Xanthobacter dioxanivorans: one gene and its partner. The protein of the gene in region 1 interacts with the protein of each later gene in a pairwise test. Links are inferred from orthologs where the notes say so. Each region holds a gene or a part of one and is shown on either strand. Other genes may lie near its edges.

Evidence for each region. The genes of interacting proteins can lie anywhere in the genome.
Region 2: the proteins of ftsW (region 1) and EZH22_RS07835 interact in binary tests that used the Escherichia coli proteins (3 or more experiments, as listed by UniProt). The link is inferred for Xanthobacter dioxanivorans from one-to-one orthologs.

The regions. Positions count from the first base shown.
Region 1 is NZ_CP063362.1:245,121-250,374, forward strand. The notes cover bases 211-3,106. They hold ftsW (putative lipid II flippase FtsW), read right to left. Parts: upstream 2,308-3,106; coding sequence 1,114-2,307; downstream 211-1,113. Other genes in these bases: murG (undecaprenyldiphospho-muramoylpentapeptide beta-N-acetylglucosaminyltransferase), read right to left, coding at 211-996; EZH22_RS01200 (ligase-associated DNA damage response DEXH box helicase), read left to right, coding at 2,426-3,106. In the rest of the region: more of murG, read right to left, coding at 1-210; more of EZH22_RS01200, read left to right, coding at 3,107-5,032; nadC (carboxylating nicotinate-nucleotide diphosphorylase), read right to left, coding at 5,225-5,254.
Region 2 is NZ_CP063362.1:1,650,377-1,654,682, reverse strand. The notes cover bases 150-3,102. They hold EZH22_RS07835 (peptidoglycan D,D-transpeptidase FtsI family protein), read left to right. Parts: upstream 150-753; coding sequence 754-2,451; downstream 2,452-3,102. Other genes in these bases: EZH22_RS07830 (UDP-N-acetylmuramoyl-L-alanyl-D-glutamate--2,6-diaminopimelate ligase), read left to right, coding at 2,535-3,102. Outside these bases: more of EZH22_RS07830, read left to right, coding at 3,103-3,986; EZH22_RS07825 (UDP-N-acetylmuramoylalanyl-D-glutamyl-2,6-diaminopimelate--D-alanyl-D-alanine ligase), read left to right, coding at 4,110-4,306. UniProt on the Escherichia coli protein: Essential cell division protein that catalyzes cross-linking of the peptidoglycan cell wall at the division septum. Required for localization of FtsN.

The DNA.
Region 1 (5,254 bases):
GGGTTCGCCGGCAAAGGTGTTGAGTTCCAACGCCAGCCGGTCGGGATCGAACTCCACCTGCCGCAGCACCAGGGCGGCGCCGGCCTCCCCCAGCGTGCGGGCGTTGGCCGCCTGGTCCTGGTCGAGGGCGTGGGGCAAGGGGACTAGGATGGACGGCCGCCCGATGGCGGACAGCTCCGCCACGGTGCCCGCGCCGGAACGGGCGATGACGAGATGGGCCTGCGCCATGCGCGCCGGCAGGTCGTCGAAGAAGGGCGCCACTTCCGCAGCAACGCCAAGCCGGGCATAGGTGGCCTTCACCCGCTCCAGGTCCTCCTCGCGCGCCTGCTGGACGAGAAGGAGACGCGCCCTGAGGTCCGTCCCGAGCCGCTCCACGGCTTCGGGCACGACATCGGACATCACCCGCGCGCCCTGGCTGCCGCCGAAGACCAGGACGCGCAGCGCGCCCCCGGGGACCGGTGGGTCATAAAGCGTGGCCGCGGCGGCCACGGCTGCCGGGCGCAGCGGATTGCCGGTCCACACCGCCTTGGGCTCCAGGGCGGGGTTCGCCTTGGCAAGGCCGGGAAAGCCGGTGGCGATGGCGGTGACACGCCCCGCCAGCATGCGGTTGGCCCGGCCCATGACGCCGTTGGCCTCGTGGATCAGGGTCGGCACGCCCGTGAGGGAGGCGGCGATGAGCGGCGGCACCGTGGGATAGCCTCCGAAGCCCACCACCACGGCGGGCTTCAGCCGGCGCAGCAGCGCGAGGCTCGAGACGAGGCCGGTGGCGAGGGCGAAGCCGGTGCGCGCGAGCGCCACGGGGGAACGGCCGCGCACGGTATCGGCGGGCAGCACGTGCAGCTCGCGGGCGGGAAAGTGCCCGGCATAGCGCGCCGCGCGGGCGTCGGTGGCGAGATCGACCGTCATCCCGCGCGCGGTGAGCACCGCCGCGAGCGCCTCGGCCGGGAACAGATGGCCGCCGGTACCCCCGGCGGCAAGGAGAATAAGCTCGCTCACGTTCCCCCTCGATGACCGCGCGACCGGGCGAATCGCTCGCCGTGCCGCGCGCAGTCACTGCCCTGCCAATGCGGCCGTTCCACGAACGGATCCTGCCCGCCCCGCGCCCGGCGGGCCTCAGGCCGGATCCGGCACCGCCCCCGACGCCACCGCACGGGCGCTGCCCTCCTGCGCCGGCTTCTCGGTCAGCGCCGCCAGCGCCGCCGCCCCCGGCCGCTTGCGCGACAGGGCGAGCAGCATCCCCATGCCGAAGGCGATGGAGATGAGCGAGGAGCCGCCGTAGGAGATGAACGGCAGCGTCATGCCCTTGGCGGGGGCGATGTGCACGTTGACCGCCATGTTGATGGCCGCTTGCAGCCCGAACAGCAGCGCCAGTCCGGTGATGGCGAAGCGGGCGAAGGGGTCGCTCTCCTTGGAGGCGCGCGACAGCGACCGCAGGATGATGAAGGCGAACAGCGAGAGGATGACGAGGCACAAGATGATGCCGAACTCCTCCCCCGCCACGGCGAAGACGAAGTCCGTATGCCCGTCCGGAAGCAGGCGCTTCATGGTGCCCTCGCCCGGGCCCTGCCCGAACCAGCCGCCGTTGCGGAAGGAGTTGAGCGCCGCGTCGATCTGGTAGGTGTCCCCGGAATCCGGATTGAGGAAGCGGTTGATGCGCTTCTGCACGTGGGAAACGGTCATGTAGGCGAGCGCGCCGCCCCCGGCCCCAATGCCCACGAGGCCCACCATCCAGATCCAACGCAGGCCGGCGAGGAAGAAGAGCGAGGCCCACACCAGGCAGATGAGCAGGCTCTGCCCGAAGTCGGGTTGCTTCACCAGTGGCGCCAGCACGCTGCCGAGCAGGGCGAAGGCAAACAGCTGCGCCGGCATTTCCGGCCGCTTGGTGCTCTCGGAGAACAGCCAAGCGGCGAGGATGACGAAGGCCGGCTTGATGAATTCGGAGGGCTGCACCGTGATGCCGGCGATGGTGAGCCAGCGCCGCGCGCCCTTCACCTCCGGCCCGACCACGAGGGTCGCCAGCAACAGCACGAGGAAGAGGGCGAACACGCCGATGCACAGGCGCCGCAGCGTGCGCGGCGACAGGAAAGACGTGGCGATCATCACCACCACTGCGGGGGCGAGGAACAACACCTGCCGATTCACGAAGTGGAACGGATCGGCGATGGACAGGCGCGCGGCCACGGCCGGGCTGGCCGCGAGGCACAGGATGATGCCGATGACCATAAGGCCGACGAGGCTCGCGAGCAGCGCCCGGTCCACCGTCCACCACCACTCGCTGAGCACGGTGCGGTCGGCGCGCGACATCATGGGGCGACAACTCCGGTACGGGATATTTCCCGCACCATGCGTCCGGGAGGGTTGACGGTCGATTAAGAGCGGCGCCCTGCCCATCGCACAATCGCGGGATGGCACCTATCTTCACGGAGTGGCCAAGGCAAAGCGCAAGGGGGCATCCCCTCTCCCCGATCCGTTCGACAGCTGGTTCCGTGCCCGTGGCTGGACGCCCCGGGCGCACCAGCTTGATCTTGTCGCCGCGGCGAACGCCGGCCGGTCGGTGCTGCTCATCGCCCCCACCGGCGCCGGCAAGACGCTGGCCGGCTTCCTGCCGACGCTGATCGAGCTGCGCGAGGGGCGGGCGAAGCGCGCCGTCCGTGCCAAGGCGGCTCCCGCCCCGGCCGCGGCCGGCGACATCCCCGCCCCGCCGGTGCCCTTCGCCCGCTGGCAGGCGGAGCCGACGGCCTCGCCGCTGCACACGCTCTATATCTCTCCGCTGAAGGCGCTGGCGGTGGACATCGCCCGCAACCTGGAGACGCCCATCGCCGAGATGGAGCTCCCCATCCGCGTCGAGACCCGCACCGGCGACACGCCGTCCTCCCGGCGCCAGCGGCAGCGGCGCGATCCGCCCGACATCCTCCTGACCACCCCGGAACAGATCTCCCTGCTCCTCGCCTCCAAGGACGCCGAGCATCTCTTCTCGGGGCTGAAGCGGGTGGTGCTGGACGAGTTGCATGCCCTCGTCACCTCCAAGCGCGGCGACCTGCTCTCCCTCGCCCTCGCGCGGCTCAGGGCCATCGCGCCGGGCCTGCAATGCGTGGGGCTCTCCGCCACGGTCGCCGAGCCCGACGACCTGCGCCGCTACCTGGTGCCGCAGGATGGCACCGGGCCGCTGGCCGATCTGGTGGTGACGCAGGGCGGAGCGGCGCCGGACATCTCCATGCTGGAGAGCCGGCAGAAGATGCCGTGGGCGAGCCACACCGCCCAGCACGCCTTCGGCGAGATCTACGCGCTGATGGCGGCGAACAAGCTGTCACTGGCCTTCGTCAACACCCGCTGGCAGGCGGAATTCCTGTTCCAGGAGCTCTGGCGCATCAACGACCTGAACCTGCCCATCGCCCTCCACCACGGCTCGCTGGCCGTGGAGCAGCGGCGCAAGGTGGAGGCGGCCATGGCGGCGGGAAAGCTCAAGGCGGTGGTGGCCACCTCGTCCCTGGACCTCGGCATCGATTGGGGCGACGTCGACCTCGTGATCAACGTGGGCGCGCCCAAGGGCGCCTCGCGCCTCATGCAGCGCATCGGCCGCGCCAATCATCGCCTCGACGAGCCCTCCCGCGCCGTGCTGGTGCCGGCCAACCGCTTCGAGGTGCTGGAATGCCGCGCGGCGCTGGAGGCGGTGAAGGCGGGTGCGCAGGACACCCCGCCCGAGCGCCAGGGCGCCCTCGACGTGCTGGCCCAGCACATCCTCGGCATGGCCTGCGCCGCGCCCTTCGACGCGGAGGCGCTGTTCGCCGAGGTGCGCTCGGCCGCGCCCTACCGCGCCTTGTCCCGCGCGGACTTCGACGCCGCCCTCGATTTCGTCGCCACCGGCGGCTATGCGCTCAGGGCCTATGAGCGCTACGCCAAGATCCGCCGCACCAAGGATGGCTTGTGGCGCGTCGCCAACCCCATGATCGCCCAGGCCTACCGGCTGAACGTGGGCACCATCGTGGAAGCCTCCATGCTCAAAGTCCGCCTCGTCTCGGCGCGCGGATCGCCGAAGACCGGGGTGGCGGGACGCGTGCGCTTCGGCGGCCGGCTGCTCGGCGAGGTGGAGGAATATTTCGTCGAGACCATGGTGCCCGGCGACACCTTCGTCTTCGCCGGAGAGATCCTGCGCTACGAGGTGCTGGTGGAGGACGAGGTCTATGTCTCGCGCACCACCGCCAAGGAGCCGCGGGTGCCAGCCTACGCGGGGGGCAAGTTCCCCCTCTCCACCTTCCTCGCCGCCGGCGTGCGCGCGCTCCTCGCCGCGCCGGAGCGCTGGTCCGCCTTGCCGACGCAGGTGCGCGACTGGCTGGAGCTGCAGCGCGCCCGCTCCCGCCTGCCGGGGCGCGACGATTTGCTGGTGGAGACCTTCGAGCAGGGGAATCGCCACTACCTCGTCACCTACCCATTCGAGGGCCGTCTCGCCCACCAGACGCTGGGCATGCTGCTGACACGGCGACTGGAGCGGGCGCGGCTGAAGCCCCTGGGCTTCGTGGCCAATGATTATGCGCTCGCCGTCTATGCGGCCGACGACATGGGCCTCGCCATAAGACAGGGCCGGCTGTCTCTGGCGGACCTGTTCGACGAGGACATGCTGGGTGACGACCTGGAGGCATGGCTGGCGGAAAGCGCCCTGATGAAGCGGACCTTCCGCCATTGCGCCGTCATTGCCGGGCTCATCGAGCGGCGCTTTCCGGGCAAGGAGAAGACCTCGCGGCAAGTCACCGTCTCCACCGACCTCATCTACGACGTGCTGCGCCGGCACCAGGCGGATCATCTCCTTTTGCGCGCGGCGCGGGCGGATGCGGCCACCGGTCTGCTCGACGTGAAGCGGCTCGCCGAGATGCTGGCGCGCATCAAGGGGCGCATCGTCCACCAGCCCCTCGACCACGTATCGCCGCTGGCGGTGCCGGTGTTGCTGGAGATCGGCCAGGAGAGTGTGGGTGGCGAAGCGAACGACGCGCTCCTGGCCGAAGCGGAAGAGGATCTGGTGCGCGCGGCGATGGGGTGAGGAAGGGGTGGCGGGCGCCGCATGATCAGCCGTCATGCCCCGGCTTGTCCGGGGCATCCACCGGTCCGTTCGTCCAAACCTCCGGGCACCGCTCCAGCGGCCATGGATCCCTCCGGACAAGCCGGGGGATGACGGCGGAGAGAGACGCTGACGACAGCGAGAGGCGCCCGGTGGCGGCGGGCGAAAGCGCCCCTACCCCGCCCAGTCCAGCCCGATATCCAG
Region 2 (4,306 bases), 1.4 Mb from region 1 along the record:
GCCGGCATCCGCAAGGAGCGCGATGCCATGTCCCTCATGAAGGCCGAGTGGGCGCGCCGCACCTCGCCCGTCTACATCCAGGGGCTCGCCGAGCGGCACCTCGACATGAAGCGCCTCGACGTGGATTCCATCTCCAGCCTCGACGACCTGCCCGAGAAGCCGGGCGGCAACTCGGACGGCATCGGCGGCATGATCGAGGCCCTGGTGGACGCCCCGCTCGTCACCTCCTCCACCGGCAAGCCGGCAGCCTCGCCGACCGCGCCCACCAGCTCGGGGGCGCCACCGTGCCCGCGACCTCCGCGCTCAGGCCCGCCACCCCGCCGAAGCCGTCCGCGAGCGCGGCGGCGGCACCCCGGCCGCAGGCGCCGCGTCCCGCGCCGGTGGTCCAGCCGGCCCCCGCCGCTCCGCCCGCCGCGGCCCCGGCGCCCCAGCCCGAATCCACCAATCCCCTGGAGCGTCTGCTGCCCCCCGGCTTCCTGTCCGGTTTCCGCTGACGAGGTCGCCATGGTCGAGAAGACATCCCTTTCCGCCCGTCTCTCCGGCTTCGCCGCGCGGGCCGCCACCGCCGCCGGCCCCGTGGTCGCGCGCCTCGACGCCATGTCCGCCGATCTGCTCGCCGCCGGCGGGCGTTCCATCGCGTCGGGCAGCCGCGCCACCGCGAGCGGCCTCGGCCGCACCCTCCTCTTCGCCGGGCGCGTCGCGCAGGCGATCACCGTCCTGGCGGCCCGAGCCGCATATCGCGGCTGCCGGCACATGGTGCGCGGCCTGCTCGGCATCGGCCGCGGCGACGCCGAGACGGTGGCGCGCGGGCGAATCAAGCTGATCATGGCGGCCTTCTGCGCCGTGTTCGTCGCCATCGGCGCGCAGCTCGCCCACCTCGCCTTCACCTCCGACCCCGGCGCAACGCGCGGGCGTGGCTCGGACGCGGTGTCCTCCGCCCGCCCGGACGTGATCGACCGCAACGGCGACATCGTCGCCATCGACGTGAAGTCGCCATCCTTGTTCGCCGAGCCCAAGCGCCTCATCGATCCCGACGAGGCGCTGGAGGGCCTGCTCAAGGTGCTGCCCGACCTGAACGTGGCCGAGGCGCGCGCCCGGCTGAACTCCGGCAAGGGCTTCGCCTGGCTCAAGCGCGAGATCACCCCGTCCCAGATGCGCGCCATCCACCGGCTCGGCATCCCCGGCATCGGCTTCCTGAAGGAGAACCGCCGCATCTACCCGGACGGGCCCATCCTCTCCCACGTCATCGGCGGCGTGAACGTGGACAACCAGGGGATTTCCGGCCTCGAGAAATGGATCGACGGGCGCGGCCTCGCCGAGCTCCACCTCGCCGGCTTCGCCACCGACCTCCAGCAGGCGCCGGTCCAGCTGTCCATGGACATGCGCGTGCAGCACGCGGTGCGCGACGAGCTGCTGCGGGCCAAGAACAAGTTCTCCGCCCTCCACGCCATGGCCGTGGTGACGGAGGTGAACACCGGCGAGATCGTCTCCATGGTCTCGCTCCCGGACTTCGACCCCAACGTGTCCGGAAACCCCACCGACGACGCCTATCTCAACCGCCTCACCACCGGCGTCTACGAGATGGGCTCCACCTTCAAGGCCCTGTCCTTCGCCATGGCGCTGGATTCCGGCAAGATCGGCCTCAGCTCCTCGTTCGACGCCCGCGGCGCGCTGCATTTCGGCCGCTTCAAGATTTCCGACTACCACGCGGAGAACCGGGTGCTGACGGTGCCGGAGATCTTCCTCGTCTCGTCCAACGTGGGCACGGCGAAGATGGTGCTCTCGCTCGGCGTGGAGGCGCACAAGCAGTTCCTCAAGAAGATGGGCCAGCTCGACCGGCTGCGCACCGAGCTGCCGGAAAGCTCCGAGCCCATCGTGCCTAAGCGCTGGGGCGAGCTGAACTCCGCCACCATCGCCTTCGGCCACGGCCTCTCCGTCGCCCCGCTGCAGGCGGTGATGGCGGTGAACTCCATGATGAACGGCGGCTTCCTCATCCCGCCCACCTTCTTGAAGCGCAGCCCGGAGGAGGCGCAGAAGGTGGCGGTGCGGGTGCTGAAGCCGGAGACCTCGGACAAGATGCGCTACATCATGCGCCTCAATGCCGAGAAGGGCACCGCCACCAAGGCGGAGGTTCCCGGCTATATGGTCGGCGGCAAGACCGGCACCGCCGAGAAGGTGGTGAACGGGCGCTACGCCAAGAACAAGCTCCTGACCTCCTTCACCGCGGTGTTCCCCATGGACAGGCCGCGCTACCTCGTCCTGGTCATGCTGGACGAGCCGAAGGCCACGTCGGAAACCTACGGCTTCGCCACGTCCGGCTGGAACGCGGCGCCCACGGCCGGCAAGATCGTCGAGCGCATCGCCCCCTTGCTCAACATCGCCCCCCGGCAGAACCTGCCCACGGCCGAGCAGATGCTGCGCATGCCGCTGAAGGTGGCCGACCGGCACTGAGGGGCTCAACTTGATACCGCCGCCGCCAGGGACTGACGACGGCGGCGTGACAACCGGCGCGGGTGGATGCCAAAAGAGGTCCGATGACCAATCTTCCTCTTGGACAGCTTCTCGACGGCCACGCCCGCATCATGACCGAAGGCGCGGGCGCCGATCCCGTCTTCGGCCTCTCCGCGGACAGCCGCCGGATCACGCCCGGCGACCTCTTCGTGGCGGTTCCCGGCACCCATGCCGACGGCACCCGCTTCATCGCCGACGCGGTGGCCCGCGGCGCATCGGCGGTGCTCATGGAGCCTGCCGCCCCCCGGCCCGCTCTGCCGCCGCAGGTGGCGCTCGCGTTCTCCCTTGATGCGCGGCGCTCCCTGGCTCTAGCGGCGGCGCGCCTTCATCCGCGCCAGCCGGCCACCGTCGCCGCCGTGACCGGCACCGCCGGCAAGACCTCCGTCGCGGTCTTCCTGCGGCAGATCTGGGAGCGGCTCGGGCACAAGGCGGCGTATCTCGGCACCATCGGCCTCGTGGCGCCGGATGGCGCCGCCTATGGTAGCCTCACCACGCCCGACCCGTTGGAACTGCACGCCACCCTCGACCGGCTGGCCGGGGAAGGCGTCACCCACATGGCGCTGGAGGCCTCCTCCCACGGGCTCGACCAGAAGCGCCTCGACGGGGTGCGCATCGTCGCCGGCGGCTTCACCAATCTCGGCCGCGACCATCTCGACTACCATCCCACCATGGATGCCTACTTCCGGGCCAAGCTGCGGCTGTTCACCGAAGTGATGCCGGACCATGGCACCGCGGTGGCGGTCACCGCCGCCCCGTTCGCCGCCACCGCCCTCGCCTGGGCGGAAACACGGGGCCTGAGCCTGCTGCCCATCGGCGAGGGAGCGGGGCTCGACATCTTCGGCGTCACCGGCGCGGGCGCCGGACAGAAGGTGATGTTCGCCGACGGCACCAGCGCCGTGGTGCCGCTGGTGGGCCGCTTCCAGCTCGACAACGCCCTGCTCGCGGCGGGCCTTGCCATCGCCTGCGGGGCCGAGCGGGCGCCGGTGCTCGCGGCGCTTGCCACCCTCAAGGGCGTGCCCGGGCGACTCGAGCGCATCGGCGAGGACCCGCGCCGGCTGGTCTTCGTGGACTACGCCCACAAGCCCGAGGCCCTCGCCACCGTGCTCAACACCCTGCGTGCGTCCGTGCCGGGCCGTCTGGTGGTGGCCTTCGGATGCGGCGGCGACCGGGACAAGGGCAAGCGGCCGATCATGGGCGCCATCGCCGGCGCCAAGGCGGATGTGGTCATCGTCACCGACGACAATCCCCGCAGCGAGGACCCCGCCGGCATCCGCGCCGAGATCCTCGCCGGGGCCCCCGGGGCGCGGGAGATCGGCGACCGGGCGGAAGCCATCCGGGCGGGCGTGGCCATGCTCCAGCCGGGGGATGTATTGCTTGTTGCCGGCAAGGGTCACGAAACCGGCCAAATCATCGGCGACCGGACATATCCGTTCTCGGATGCGGCGGAAGTTCTCGCCGCCCTCGAGGCAGGCTGACCGGTCGGGTTGCATCAACCGGAGCGGTCGGTCCGTCTTTCAACCTGGAGTCAAGGAGCCCCGCGTTCTCCGATCGGCTTGCCCAGCGAGACGATCGGCGCGTGCTCCGGAGGAGGTAGCGGCATGAGCTTGAGCGGTCGGATCCTCCACACCGTCGCAGAGATGGCGGCGGCGATGGGCGCGGAGGTGCGCGGCACACCCGCCGACGCCACCGGCATCTCCATCGACAGCCGGACGCTCGCGCCGGGCGACGCCTTCTTCGCCATCGCCGGCGAGAACAGCGACGGCCATGCCTATGTGGCGAAGGCGCTGGCCGCCGG